3 regions of the Bacillus aquiflavi genome follow, and region 3 is predicted to be linked to each of the others. Evidence: riboswitches for the same ligand, from Rfam matches in the RefSeq annotation. Region 3 holds a riboswitch; each other region holds the start of a gene.
What was found. Region 3 has a riboswitch for S-adenosylmethionine ahead of metK (methionine adenosyltransferase). Riboswitches for the same ligand answer to the same signal wherever they lie in the genome.
Positions count from the first base shown of each region.

Region 1: it holds a riboswitch for S-adenosylmethionine, as region 3 does, so the genes downstream of both, K6959_RS18470 (methionine biosynthesis PLP-dependent protein) here and metK (methionine adenosyltransferase) in region 3, are expected to answer to the same signal.
Region 2: it holds a riboswitch for S-adenosylmethionine, as region 3 does, so the genes downstream of both, K6959_RS14110 (methionine ABC transporter ATP-binding protein) here and metK (methionine adenosyltransferase) in region 3, are expected to answer to the same signal.

Region 1 is NZ_CP082780.1:3,788,205-3,793,325, forward strand. It holds gene metH (methionine synthase) at 1-390, opposite strand, end outside; gene K6959_RS18465 (bifunctional homocysteine S-methyltransferase/methylenetetrahydrofolate reductase) at 431-2,290, opposite strand; gene K6959_RS18470 (methionine biosynthesis PLP-dependent protein) at 2,290-3,396, opposite strand; SAM riboswitch class I at 3,511-3,617, opposite strand; gene K6959_RS18475 (Crp/Fnr family transcriptional regulator) at 3,825-4,439, shown strand; gene K6959_RS18480 (OsmC family protein) at 4,517-5,008, shown strand.
Region 2 is NZ_CP082780.1:2,889,011-2,894,131, forward strand. It holds gene K6959_RS14090 (glycosyltransferase family 2 protein) at 1-566, shown strand, start outside; gene K6959_RS14095 (carboxymuconolactone decarboxylase family protein) at 656-1,024, opposite strand; gene K6959_RS14100 (MetQ/NlpA family ABC transporter substrate-binding protein) at 1,093-1,920, opposite strand; gene K6959_RS14105 (methionine ABC transporter permease) at 1,939-2,595, opposite strand; gene K6959_RS14110 (methionine ABC transporter ATP-binding protein) at 2,588-3,613, opposite strand; SAM riboswitch class I at 3,716-3,828, opposite strand; gene K6959_RS14115 (O-acetylhomoserine aminocarboxypropyltransferase/cysteine synthase family protein) at 3,926-5,121, opposite strand, start outside.
Region 3 is NZ_CP082780.1:2,753,721-2,758,841, forward strand. It holds gene K6959_RS13310 (gamma carbonic anhydrase) at 1-166, shown strand, start outside; gene asnB (asparagine synthase (glutamine-hydrolyzing)) at 346-2,250, opposite strand; gene metK (methionine adenosyltransferase) at 2,748-3,950, opposite strand; SAM riboswitch class I at 4,166-4,299, opposite strand; gene pckA (phosphoenolpyruvate carboxykinase (ATP)) at 4,689-5,121, shown strand, end outside.

The DNA of each region.
Region 1 (5,121 bases), 1.0 Mb from region 3:
GGCGATTACTTGTTCTTCATAATTTGCCTGAAGTTCATCGAACGTAATTCCGCCTGTAACAGACAGTGTTTTAGTCGTTGGTCCTAGTGAACCGGCGACAAACCGCGGATGCTCGATTGTAGAATATTCATCCGCCGCTTTACGAGCAAGCTTGGCGCCAATATAGTTAATTGTCTCGACTTGATCGCCAAGGTCGTATTCATCTAAAACAACTCTCGTTCCCCCGAACGTATTTGTTTCAATAATATCTGCTCCCGCTTCTAAATAATCACGATGAATTTTTTCAATTACGTCTGGAGCCGTTACATTTAAATATTCATTACACCCTTCAAATTGTTCGCCGCCAAAATCATCTGCGGTTAAGTTTGCTTGCTGTAACATAGTGCCCATTGCCCCGTCTAAAATAAGGATTTTCTTTTTAAGTTGTTGTTCAAACAGTGTAGCCACTTACATTCATCCCTTCTGTTGCTGAGACCGATTTTTCTTTTATATAGTTTGTTAATTGTACTGTCATTTCATAGCGTAAAAAAGGTGTAATTAAATAGATACCGTTAAAATGCTCTAATGCCGTATCAATTAACTCCTTTGCAATCGCGATTCCCTCCTGACGTGATTGTTCTGGATCATGTGCTTTGTTCGCCATTGCCGAACGAATTTGTTCCGTTAAACGTATTCCTGGAACTTCGTTATGAAGAAACTCTGCATTTCTTGCTGAGGTGAGCGGCATAATTCCAATATAAATAGGTGCCTTTATATGTTTTGTCGCTTCTTTTATTTGGATCATTTTATTTGAATCATATACTGGCTGTGTAATAAAATAATCTGCCCCGCTTGAAATTTTCTTTTCCATTCGTTGAACGGCGCGATCAAGATGGTTAACATTCGGATTAAAGGCAGCCGCAACACGAAAATCTGTTTTTTGCTTTAACGATTTTCCTGAAAAAGAAATGCCTTGATTAAACTGTTTAATTAACCGAATTAAATCAAAAGATGTTAAATCGTAGACTGACGTAGCCCCAGGGAAATCACCAATTTTCGTTGGATCGCCAGTTACAGCTAAAACTTCATTAAGACCCAATGTGTGAAGTCCCATCAGATGAGACTGCAATCCAATTAAATTGCGGTCCCTGCAAGTAATATGAACGAGTGGCTTAAGATCGAAGTCTTTTTTTAATATTGCTGCGATCGCTGAATTTGAAATTCTCGGTGAAGCTAACGAATTATCGGCAAGTGTTAAAGCGTCTATCCCTGCTTTCTTTAATGCTTCGGCTCCTGCAAAAAATTGATTTGTATTTAAATGTTTTGGCGGATCAAGTTCAACGATGATTGAGCGTTCTTTCATCACTTTTTTAAATAAAGGTGTTTCTTGTAAAATTGGCTTAATAAAAATATCTTTTCGTTTTTCTTTTTGTTTAATTACTTTTTCTTGTAAAGGACGTAAACCTTTTATTCCTTCGGCAAAAGCTTTAATATGCTCCGGTCTTGTCCCGCAGCACCCTCCAAGGAGTCTAATCCCTTCGTTTCTAAAGGCAATTGCACATTTTTTGAAGTAATCTTCCTTTGCTGTATAAGTAAGCTTTCCATCTTCATAGTCAGGCAAGCTTGCGTTAGGATATGCAGACAAAAATGCTTTCTGTTGTAACGGCACACTTTCTAACGCCCGAATCATATGATGAGGGCCAAGGCGGCAATTAACCCCAACCACATCGGCGCCAATGCCTTCAAGTTGTGTAAGGGCTTGTGTTAAAGAGAGACCGTTTTGCAATACTCCTGGTTCATGCATCGTGACGTGAGCAATAATTGGAAGATTTGTTTCTAATCGCGCAATCGCTAAAACAGCTGTTAACTCTTCCAAGTCATAATAAGTTTCAAGTAAAAGACCATCTACCCCTTCTTCTAGTAAACTATAAAGTTGTTCTTTAAAGCTGTTTGTAATATCGTTAAGCGGGATTTCCTGTTTGTTAAAGCCGAGAATTCCGCCAATCGTACCTAAAACAAATGTTTCCCTTCCCGCTGCTTTTCGGGCAATGCGGACAGCTTCCTGATTAATGACTTTTACTTTATTCTCAAGTCCATATCTCGATAATTTAATTACGTTTGCTCCGTACGTATTTGTTTGAATAACATCTGCTCCCGCGTGGATATATGCTTTATGAATATGATAGATTTCTTCTGGATGAGAAAGGGTTATTTCTTCGAATGAACGGTCAATCCCATGAGAGTAGAGGAGTGTTCCCATTGCTCCATCGCCGATGAGTATTCGTTCTTTTAAAGCTTTTCGTAACGACATTATTTACACCCTCTTTCTATGAAAGCAAATGCTTGCTTAAGATCATTAATTAAATCTTCTTCATGCTCAATACCGGCAGAAATACGTAAAAGCCGATTACAAAGCCCATATTGCGAGCGGATATCTTCTGGGATTTCAGCATGTGTTTGTGTTGCTGGATAAGTAATAAGACTTTCGACACCGCCTAAGCTTTCGGCAAATGTAAATAGACGCAGAGCTTTAAGGAAAGGGGAGATATAGTCCTCTTTTATAATCCGGAAGCAAACCATTCCGCCCCTGCCTGGATATAGCACGTCTGTGACAAAGGGATGTGCTTGTAAAAATTGCGTAATCGCCTGAGCTTTTTTTTCATGTTGTTTTATTCGTAATGCTAATGTTTTTAATCCCCTTATGACGAGCCAACAATCAAAAGGTGAAAGAACAGGACCGCACGCATTATGAAGGAGGGCAAGCTGTTCAGTTAGTTTTTCTCCTTTTGAAATGACGAGGCCAGCAAGGACATCATTATGACCTGCCAAATATTTTGTTGCGCTATGAATGACAATGTCAGCACCATATTCAAGCGGTTTTTGAATAATTGGTGTATAGAAAGTGTTATCGACAATGAAAAGAAGTTTATGTTTTGTTGTCAAGGTCGCTATTTTTGACAAATCAACTTCATTCATTAGCGGATTTGTTGGTGTTTCAATAAAAATAGCTTTTGTATTCGGTTGAATCAATTGTTCAAGTGATTCTTCACGTCCACTCCAATAAGTAACTGATAGCCCGTATTTTTGTGAAAACATATCAAACAAGCGATATGTACCGCCATATAAATCCCGAGTTAAGATCAGATGATCACCTGTTTGAAATAATGAAAGGATAAGTTGAATGGCACTCATTCCTGAGCTGCAAGCAAAGGCTTGATCACCTTTTTCAAGATGAGCAGCGGCTTTTTCAAGTACGGAACGTGTAGGATTTCCAGTCCTTGAATAGTCATAGCCAGTCGATATTCCAATTTCATGGTGTCTGTAGGCTGTTGAAAAGTATAAAGGTGTACTTATTGCTCCTGTTTGTTCACATGAACGATTTCCAATTTGCGCTAAAATAGTCTCTAAGTGATAAATGTTCATTTTCTTCCCCTTTCTGTTTAGCTGTACAGCATAAATGGACTAAAGGGAAAAGGCTAAAATAAAAAGAGCCTTTTCGATAAGAAGAAGACTCTTTAACAAGTATGCTTCATCTTATCTCCCAAGTCGCTTTCAACTTGCTGGAATTAGCACCTTGCCGTAAATCGGCGGTTGCTGAGGCTTCCTCGGGCCAGTCCCTCTGCCTCTCTTGATAAGAAAATTTAAAAATAAATTGTATTTTTATAATCTTAAAATAATTTTGTGGATTTAGCAAGCCCCAAAATCATGTAAAGATAAAATTAACTGTCGAATAAACGATCATGTTCGTTAAATTTTTTCTAAATTAGTACATGATATACTTTATAGTGAAAATGAACTGCAATGTATAAAGATTGTGATGAGGTGAAGGTGTGGAGTCACAAACAATGTTATCGTTTTTTCCAAAAAAACATGTAGAAAATTGGTTAAAAAGAGATCGAAAAGTAATGAATAAAGGAGAATTTATTATGTCTCCCGGGGAACAATTAGTTTATATCCTTGTTAAAGGAACGGCACAAATTTTCCATCTTCATCCTGATGGGAAAGAGTGTGTCATAGGTCTTGCAATGCCAGGGGAATGTATTGGGATTTTAGAACTATTTTCTCAGCGAGAGCAAAAACGGTTTACAAAAGCATTAACTCAAACAGAGGTAATTGCTTTAACATTTGACGAAGTAAAAAAGGTTATTACTGAAACACCCGAACTTTCGATGTTTCTGTTACATTATGTGACAGAGAGACTAGAAGAGACATTAGAAATTCTTGAGCAAGTTGCTTACGGCAAAGTAGAAGAACGGCTCTTATTTTTATTGAATAAGCTTGCGGAGAAAGATCAATCACAAGGGGAGTTTATTCGTCTGCCGGACTACCTTACACACCGGGATTTAGCTGGTATGATTGCTTCAACAAGGGAAACAGTCACTTTTTTAATGAATAAATTTTTACAAGTAGGCACGTTAGTTCAAATCGATAAAACTCTTTGGCTTCGAATCAGTGAATAATGTAAGCCTCCTTACATACACGAAAATGACCCCCTGTTACAATAAGGACAAGGAAAATATAAGAGGAGGAAAACAACATGAATGGAATACAATTTGATAAAGCACGGGCAACTGTCGAAGCTATAAAAGCAAACCCGGAATTAAAAATGCGCAAATGGCATGCTGATGTATCATGGAAAGGCGGAGTAAAGAACGAGATTAAAATTCGCGACTTTGCTCCTTATTTAACAGATGAGCCTGAAGCATTAGGCGGAACTGATCAAGCAGCAAACCCAGTTGAATATTTAATCGGTGCGGCTGTAAGTTGCTTTATCATTACATTTGAAGTAATGGCAAGCCAAGCAGGTGTAAAGCTTGAAGAAGTAAAAGCTGAAATTGATGCTGATTTAAACGCCGCTGTCTTCCTTGGTCTTGAAGAAGGGGATGGAGGTATTTTAAATCCAATTATAAAATTAAACGCGAAAACATCAGCTTCACCTGAAGAAGTAAAACAAATAGCAAAAACAGCTCTTGGAAAATCACCAGTCCTTTCTAGCTTAAAAGATCCTGTTCAATTAATCGTGGAATAGGTGATAATCTTAAACAAGCAGACCATCATGAGGTCTGCTTGTTTATTTTATCTAAGTTTCCTAATAAGACACTTATTTATAAAAATAGGAAAATAATCAAAGCATCATTCATT
Region 2 (5,121 bases), 140 kb from region 3:
TATTTTTTAGTGGCTTTGTTTCTCTTCCAAAACAACTTCTCCAAAAGGTCGGCGGATTTGATGAAAGATTTAAAGGCTGGGGATTTGAAGATTGGGATCTCGGTTATCGCCTTTATCAGAACGGTGCGACATTCCGCTGTGCTGCAAATGTTTCTGCTTATCACCAAGAGCACCCCGTTTCAGCTCGCAATGTTTTTCGAGAAATGTGCAAAAACTATTTCCTTTACCAACGTAAACATCAAAGCTTTGAAACTAGTATTCATGTATTAGTTTTAACAGGAAAGATAAGCAGAATTCAAGAAAGTATCATTATAGGAGAATATAAATCTCTTTGTAAAACATATCCAAATAAATTTCAATCTTTTAAAAAAGGCTTTCAAATATTATTGAAAGAAATGGCTCGTTTATTAGCAAATCAAAAACCGTTAAAGCAATTTATCAATAAGCTGGACTCCACGTATTTTTTAAACTGGAAGCATGTCATACTTTCTGAACGAAACGAAATGAATGCTCTTAAGCAGTATCCTCATTTAATTAAAACTTTTGACAATATAATTGCCGCTTGATTGAGCCTACTCTTAAAATGAAGCAAAAGAACCAATGTAAAACACTGGTTCCCTATAAAGTTGCTTCATTATTTTCTTTCAAAAAGACATTACTGTGTAAGCTGGTTTAATTCATTAATCGCTTCTTGAACGAGGGTAACCGCTTGGCTCATAGCAGCACCGCCGCCAAAGGCTGCCGTAACCCCGACTGTCTCAAAGATCTCCTCTTCCGTGGCACCTTGATCTAAACAACCTTTTACATGATAAATAATACAATATTCATCTTGGGAAAAAAGACTAATCCCTAGGGCAATTAATTGCTTATCCTTTTGTGATAAAGCTCCTTCTTTAAAGCATACTTCAGTGAATGCATGATAATGACTTGCAAGCTCGGGCTTTTTTTCTGAGAACATTCCCATCCCAACTTTATAATCATGGAGAGCGGCTTCTGTTGAATTTCTTGGTTGAAAGTGTTCCATAAAAACAACTCCATTCTATAAATGATTCAAATGTTAGTATGTTTTTAAGAAAGGAATTTATTCAGTCATTATTCTGATACAGGAATTACCCCACCTTCATATTTTTCCAAAATAAAGTCTTGAATTTCTTTAGAATGGAGCACTTCTATTAACGCTTTTATTTCTTCCTTATCTTTATCTCCTTTACGGACAGCCACAACATTGACATACGGTGTATCTTTCTCTTCAATAGCAATCGCATCTTCAAAAGGATTTAATCCTGCATCAATGGCATAGTTGTAATTAATAAGAATTGCATCTCCCTCATCATTATTATAAATTTGCGGAAGAAGAGCAGGATCATATTCTGTTTTAAAAATTAATTTTTTTGGATTGTCCTCAATATCGTCAACTGTAGCTTTAACTTTTTCAACGCCTTCTTTTAAAGTAATTAATTTTTTCTGTTCTAGCATTGCTAAAATCCGGCCATGATCTGAAACTGAATTACTCATTAAAATTTCGGCACCATCTGGAAGCTCTTCAAGGCTTTTATATTTTTTTGAATAAACGCCAATCGGCTCAAGATGCACCTTTCCAGCAATTTCAAAGTCATAGTCATGCTCGGCAATTTGTGCCTCTAAATAAGGAATATGCTGAAAATAGTTTGCGTCTAGCTCTTTATCAGCAAGTGCTTTGTTTGGTAATACGTAGTCTTGAAACGTTTCAATTTTTAATTCAATCCCTTTTTCTTTTAGTAAAGGAGCTGCCTCTTCTAAAATTTCAGCATGAGGTACGTTAGAAGCTCCAATGATAATTTCTTTATTTCCTGTTTTTTCATCTTTCGATTCAGATGAACCACAAGCTGCTAATACGAGTACTAAAGCGAAAGAAAGTAAAATACTTAATCGTTTTTTCATGATTAAAACACTCCTTTTTTAACGTTTATCTATCTTTGTAGTAATGTAATCCCCAATTAATTGGATAATAAAGACGATCACTAAAATGATGACTTTTGCGACTAACGTTACATCATTCCGTCCTCGTTGGAATCCTTCCATATATGCTAAATTCCCAAGACCGCCCGCACCGATTACACCTGCCATAGCTGTATAACCGACAAGCGCTATTGCTGTTACTGTAATTCCAGAAATAAGCGCTGGCATCGATTCTGGAAGCAAAACTTTAAAAATAATCGTACTTGTTCTTGCTCCCATTGATTTAGCGGCTTCAATTACACCTTTATCAATTTCTCGAAGACCAATTTCCACCATTCGAGCATAAAATGGGGCTGCACCGATAATTAATGCTGGTAATGCAGCTTTCTGACCAATAATCGTTCCAACAATTAATTTTGTAAACGGAATGAGTAAAACGATTAAAATAATAAATGGAATTGAACGAAATATATTGACAAACGCACTTACAATAAAATGGATTGACTTATTTTCCCATATATTATCCTTTGATGTTAAAAAAAGCAAAAGACCTAATAATATTCCAAATACAAACGTTGCAACAACAGAAATCGCTGTCATAAAAAGTGTTTCATTTGTTGCTTCTAGCATTCGATCCCATTTCACATTTTCAAACATTTGTAATCACCTCCACCCCAACTTTTTGAGTGTGGATATATTGAATCGCCTTTTCAACCTCATGTTCATCTCCATCGAGATGGACAAACAAAGTGCCATATGACCCATTTTGCGTTTGTGATATTTTTCCTTTTAAAATATTAACCGTAACGTTGTAATGGCGAATTAAGTTTGTGATTAACGGCTGCTCTGTCGAACTTCCAACAAATGTTAGCTGAACAACCTTTCCTTCTGGATATTGTTTAAGCAAATGTTTGATCGTTTCTATCGTCTCTTCAGGTTCTGTTACTTGGTTGACGAACGTTTTAGTAATGGGCTGCAAAGGATTTTTAAAGACATCTAATACATTTCCCAGCTCAACAATCCGTCCACTTTCCATTACTGCCACTCGGTGACAAATTTTACGGATAACGTGCATTTCGTGGGTAATAAGGACAATCGTTAACCGTAGCCGTTTATTAATATCGACAAGTAAATCTAAAATCGAATCGGTCGTTTGCGGGTCAAGAGCAGAAGTCGCTTCGTCACATAGAAGAACCTTTGGATTGTTCGCAAGTGCCCTCGCAATCCCAACCCGCTGCTTCTGTCCTCCACTTAGTTGTGAAGGATAGGCATCTTCTCTTCCTTCTAAGCCAACGAGCTTAATCAGTTCATCAACTTTCCTTAACCGTTCTTCCTCTGGAACCCGAGCAATTTCTAAGGGAAAGGCAATGTTTTCCCTAACCGTTCTTGACCAAAGAAGGTTAAAATGTTGAAAAATCATACTAATTTCTTGACGTGCTTTTCTAAGCTCTCTTCCTTTAATTTTAGATACTTCTTTATTTGCGACAATGACGGACCCTTTAGTTGGTGTTTCTAAACCATTTAACATACGGATTAATGTGCTTTTTCCAGCTCCACTATAACCAATAATACCAAATATTTCACCTTCATTAATTTCAAGACTTACATGATCGACTGCCTGTATCTCACCAGATGTTGAACTGTAAACTTTACTAACATCCTTTAAAGTAATCAATTGACTCACCTTCTTTTATCCGTGATCTAGATGCATCATAAAATTTAAAAATACCTTTCTGCATATGAGCAGAAAGGTATAAAATAGACGTCCATTCCCTTTCTCTCATCTTTCAAAGCAATCCGCTTTGTGTGAATTGGCACCATTTCAATGAAACTTTCATTGACGGTTGCCGGGCTTCCTCGGGCACATCCCTCCACCTCTCTTGATAAGAGTGCATAATATACTCTATTAACTTAAATATAACAGCCATTCTAGCACGGATTATTTAAGGTGTCAACGCCATATTTTTACAAACATCTATTTAAGCCTTTATTTTAAAGATGTGACTCCAGTAGCTGCTTCAATCGCCTGCTCTAAATCTGCGATAATATCATCTGCATGCTCGATTCCGATTGAAAGTCGGATTAAATCTTCAGGAACACCTGCTGCTTGTAAACCTTCACTGTCTAATTGTTGGTGTGTTGTACTTGCTGGATGAATAATTAAGCTTTTTGCATCACCAACGTTAGCAACGTGCGCCCAAAGTTGCACAGAATTAATCAGCTTAGCGCCTGCTTCTCTACCGCCATCTATTCCAAATACTACAACTGAGCCTGCACCTTTCGGCAAATACTTCTTCGCTAATTTGTAATCAGAATGATTCTCATTACCTGGATATAGCACCCAATTAACTGCTGGATGGTTTTCTAAATAATCAACAACCTTTTTAGCATTGGAAACATGTTCTTTCATTCTTACGTGAAGTGTTTCAAGCCCTAATGTAAATTGAAATGCGCTTTGTGGACTTAAAGCTGGTCCTAAATCACGCAGCAACTGAACACGTGCTTTAACAATATATGCAACAGGTCCAAGTGCTTCACTATAAACAATATTATGATAGCTTTTATCTGGTTCAGTGAATCCAGGGAACTTTGGAGAATTCCAATCAAATTGACCTCCGTCGACAATAATTCCACCTAACGTAGTCCCATTACCGAGAAGCCATTTTGTTGCAGAGTGAACGACAATATCTGCGCCAAATTCAATTGGACGGCAAAGATAAGGTGTTGCAAACGTATTATCAATAATTAATGGAACACCTGCTTCGTGGGCGACATTAGCAACTTCTTCAATATCTAAAATTCTTAAGCTAGGGTTGCCAATTGTTTCAGCAAACACTGCCTTTGTTTTTTCGGTCATAGCTTGGCGAAAGCTATCAGGGTCTGTCCCATCGACAAACTTAACATTTATTCCGTACTTTGGAAGAGTCGTTTCAAATAAATTATACGTGCCTCCATACAAGTGAGAGGTAGCAACAATTTCATCGCCTGCTTCGGCAATATTTAAAATAGCCATTGTAATTGCGGCCATTCCACTTGACGTAGCAAGCGCACCTACTCCCCCTTCTAATGCTGCAACACGTTCTTCAAACACAGTAACAGTTGGATTATGAATCCGAGTATAAATATAACCAGGTTCTTTTAAGCCAAAAAGATTAGCAGCATGCTCCGTATTTTTAAATTGAT
Region 3 (5,121 bases):
CAGTCTCGTTCCTCAAGGAAAAGTGATCCCTCCTAATACTTTAGCTTTTGGCCGACCTGCAAAAGTTATTCGTGAGTTAACAGAAGAAGATATTCAAGATATGAAGCGTATTTCAAGAGAGTATGTAGAAAAAGGCTTGTATTATAAATCATTACAAACAAAATAAATTACTTTATTTTCCATAAAATGTGAGGGATGTTTCTTATCCCCCACAATCTCTTGAAAGTTACTAGACAAGCTAGTCAGAATCAACATATAAAAGCAGGTGGAAAAAAACACTGTTTTGTTTTTCTCCACCTGCTTTATTTTAGGGGTATTGGAGTACCCCAATTAAAGAATTCGGGATTAATTCATTGGTTGAACTGACTTTTCCTTGCTAGAGACTTCAGCAAAATTGTATTTCTCCTCAATATAGATACTATGCCAAATCATGAACATAAGAACAGTCCAAATTTTTCGACTGTAATCCCCTTTTCCACGACAATGGTCATCTAATAGTTGCAATAAATAGGATTTATTAATCAAATGATCTGTTTTGCTTTCGTAAATTAACGTTTTCGCCCATTCGTTCATTTCCTCTTTTAACCAGTGACGAATTGGAACTGGAAAACCGAGTTTTTTACGATTTAAAACATGATCTGGTACAATTCCTTCCGCTGCTTTTCGCAAAATATATTTTGTTGTTCCTTTTGCAATTTTTAAGTTAGTCGGTAGTTTAGATGCGATTTCAAAAACATTTTTATCTAAAAATGGAACTCTTAATTCGAGAGAATGTGCCATCGTCGTTTTATCTGCCTTCAGCAAAATGTCACCGCGCATCCACGTATGAATATCTATATATTGCATCTTTTCCACAGGAGCATAGTTTTGACATTCTTCGTAAAATGGCTTTGTAATTGAGTGGTATTGAATAGCTTCTTTATGTACAAGAAGAAGCTCGCGCTTTTCATCCTCTGTAAACATTTTTGCATTCCCTATATAACGCTCCTCAAGAGGAGTGCATCCGCGCTCAATAAAGCTTTTCCCCTTCATTCCTTCAGGCATCATTCGTGCTATTTTTCTTAACAGCGCTTTAAATATATTTGGAATTTTATCGAACATGGCTAGCGAGCGTGGTTCACGATAAATATTATACCCGCCAAACAACTCATCAGCACCTTCTCCTGATAAAACAACCGAAACATGCTTTCTCGCTTCACGAGCAACAAAATAAAGCGGCACACAAGCAGGATCAGCTAAAGGATCGTCCATATGCCACATAATTTTCGGCAGTTCATTCATATACTCTTCAGGAGTAATAACATAATTAATATTTTCCACACCGATTTTTTCAGCTGTTTCCTTTGCTACATCAATTTCACTAAATCCATTTCGTTCAAAACCGACAGAAAATGTTTTAATTTTCGGGTTGAATTTACTGGCAATTGAAGCAATGATTGAGGAATCGATCCCACCTGATAAAAACGATCCTAAAGGAACATCACTACGCATATGTTTCTCAACAGAATCAAATAAAATATCACGAATTTCCTTAACATAATTTTCTTCTGATTTTACGACAGGATTAAATGTTGCTTTCCAGTACTGTTTGATTTCCATTTTTGAACCTATCTTTTTTGTAAAGTAATGACCTGGTTCCAGCTTACAAATTCCTTCTGACATCGTATTTGGCTCTGGAACAAACTGAAACGTTAAATAATGCTGAAGTGATTCATAAATTATAACATCATTTTCTAACGCGTGTAAAATACTTTTCTTTTCTGAGGCAAAAAAAGTTCGCTTTTCATCTTCCATGTAGAAAAACGGTTTTATTCCAAAATGATCACGTGCTCCAAATAATGTCTGCTCTTTCTTATCCCAAATAACAAAGGCAAACATCCCTCGAAGCTTCTCAACCACTTTTTCTTTTAGTTTACTATATAAAGCAACGATCACTTCTGTATCAGAGTTTGTTGTAAATGTAACTTTGTTGTTTTTTAATAGTTCTTCACGTAATTCTACATAATTGTAAATTTCACCATTAAAAATAATCCAATATCGTTCGTTTTCATACGATAATGGTTGGTGGCCGCTCTTAATATCGATAATACTTAAACGACGAAATCCAAATTGAACATAGTCGTCAAAGTAATATCCTGCGTCATCGGGACCGCGATGAGTGATCAAGTCGTTCATTATTTTAAACTGTTTTTCATTTTCTTCTAAAACTTTTTGTGCTTTATCATGCACACAACCAATAAAACCACACATTCGTCCGCACCTTCTCCATATTTAACATTCACGTTATTATTTTATAAAAATTATCCGTCAATTACAACGGTGAAAAGTCATAATAATACCATTATACTGAGAATGACCAATCAAAAAAAGAAAAGAATGATGAATTTTATGTAACGAAGATTATAAAGTGAAAAAAGCATATTAGTTCTTAAATAAAAGAAAACATCACATATCGTTAATAATATCATAAAGATGTACTCATATCATAGAAAAACCATTATAAGATTATAGCTTAACGGTTACATAATTATTGCTGATAAAATCGAAAAGAGCTAAATCTAGCAATATAAAAGGAAAAAATGGAGTTACATGTTAGATGTAACCCCATTCAGATTGTTGACAAACGCTCGCATTCGACATTGTTTCACTCCGTTATAAGCCCTTCGTGAACAACGGATCTATTCGCTTATTGTTCCCGCTTCTTGATCGACACGCTCCGAGTTTTTCTCGAAAAAATGGATTAATATTTAACGATTTAAAGCTTGATTACGTAAATCATCCGCTTTATCCGTAAGTTCCCATGGAAGTTCAATATCTGTCCGTCCAAAATGTCCAAATGCAGCTGTTTGTTTATATATCGGACGACGTAAACGAAGCATTTTAATAATTCCAGCAGGACGCAAATCAAAGTTTTGCCGAACAACTTCTACAAGGATATCTTCAGAAACTTTACCAGTACCAAATGTATCAATAGAAATGGAAACAGGCTGTGCAACTCCGATTGCATAGGCGAGCTGTACCTCTACTTTGTCCGCTAAGCCAGATGCGACAATATTTTTCGCCACGTAACGAGCCGCGTATGCTGCTGAACGATCAACCTTTGTAGGATCCTTACCTGAGAATGCACCGCCTCCATGACGTGCGTACCCTCCGTACGTATCGACGATAATCTTTCTTCCTGTTAGACCAGCATCACCTTGTGGTCCACCGATAACAAATCGACCTGTTGGATTAATAAAATATTTCGTATTTTCGTCAATTAATTCTTTAGAAACTACAGGTTCAATTACATATTTCTTCAAATCTTGCTTGATTTTTTCTAAACTAACACCTGGATGGTGTTGGGTCGAAATAACAATGGTATCAACACGAACCGGATGATCATTTTCATCATACTCAATCGTCACTTGTGTCTTTCCATCAGGACGAAGGTAGGGAATGATTTGTTTTTTCCGTGCTTCTGATAAACGGCGAGAAAGCTTATGGGCTAATGAAATTGGAAGAGGCATAAGCTCCTCCGTCTCATTACAAGCAAATCCAAACATTAAACCTTGGTCACCAGCACCAATTGCTTCAATTTCTTCGTCAGTCATTTTACCTTCACGCGCTTCAATTGCTTGATCGACACCTATTGCAATGTCTGCAGATTGTTCATCAATAGAAGTTAAAACAGCACACGTTTCAGCATCAAAGCCATATTTCGCTCGCGTATATCCAATATTAGCCAATGTTTCCCGTACAATTTTTGGAATATCTACATAAGTAGACGTTGTTATTTCACCAGTAACAAGAACTAATCCAGTTGTAACCGATGTTTCAGCAGCAACGCGTGCATTTGGATCTTTGTCTAATATCGCATCTAAAATTGCATCTGAAATTTGATCACAAATTTTGTCTGGATGACCATCCGTTACTGATTCGGATGTAAACAAACGACGTTTAGTTGACATCTAAATTTTCCTCCTTATTTCATTAAATTTAGAGAAAGATATTGAAGAAGCAATTTTCATACGTTACCGCATCTTCTTTTATTACTTTTTAGACGGAACTCATTTCCCTAAGTAGTATGAAATAAACATTACCTTTTAGAATGAAAAATTAGCTTCTAAATACAAAAAACCTTTCCACATTGAGGAAAGGTAATCATTTACTCATTCGCCTTTCACTCTTATCGTTCAAGGATATGTCCTTGCAACAGATTAGCACCTTTGCTTAAAAAAGATTGATTAACCATTTTCTTTTTAAAAGCAGGTTGCTGGGTTTCATAGGGTCTGTCCCTCCACCATCTCGGGATAAGAGAGTATCCGTTCAACTCATAATAGCTCATGTTATTACCATACGTCAATTAATTTATCCTTAAAACGGCATTTCAATCATTGGGCAGTTCACTAATGATTAGTTTATCTATTGAACAAACAACTGTTACAACTATCCTTTTAAAGGTTTTTACATCAAAATAATCCTTCTCTTTACTTTTTCACTTTTCTATTTATAATGTTTGGATATACTAACTTTACAGTCTTAATTACAAATGAAATCAAAGCCTTATACTACAGTTATGAATAATGCAAATGTTACAATTTTAAAACAACGAAGTGAAATTTTTTATTTAGTATAGATTATTAACTTAAATGTGTTATACTAATTTCGAGTAAAATAAATCGGAAAAAAAGGAAGGTTATCATCAGATGAGTTCTGTAAGTATTTCCAACGAATTAAATGAATTGTTAATGGGAAAAAACGTGCACATTCAATTGTCTGTTCCACAACTAGTTGAAAAAGTGTTAAACCGTAATGAAGGTTTGTTAACTTCCACTGGTGCAGTCCGAGCCACAACTGGAAAGTATACAGGACGCTCCCCTAAAGATAAATATATCGTAGAGGAAGCATCTACAAAAGATAAAATTGATTGGGGTTCCGTCAATCAGCCTATTTCGGAAGAGGTTTTCACAAACCTTTATCATAAAGTGATTCATTATTTAAAAGAAAAAGATGAGGTTTTCGTATTTAAAGGCTTTGCTGGCGCTGATAAAAAACATCAATTGCCAATTCAAGTGATCAATGAATATGCTTGGAACAATTTATTCGCCCATCAATTATTCATCCGTCCAAATGAAGATG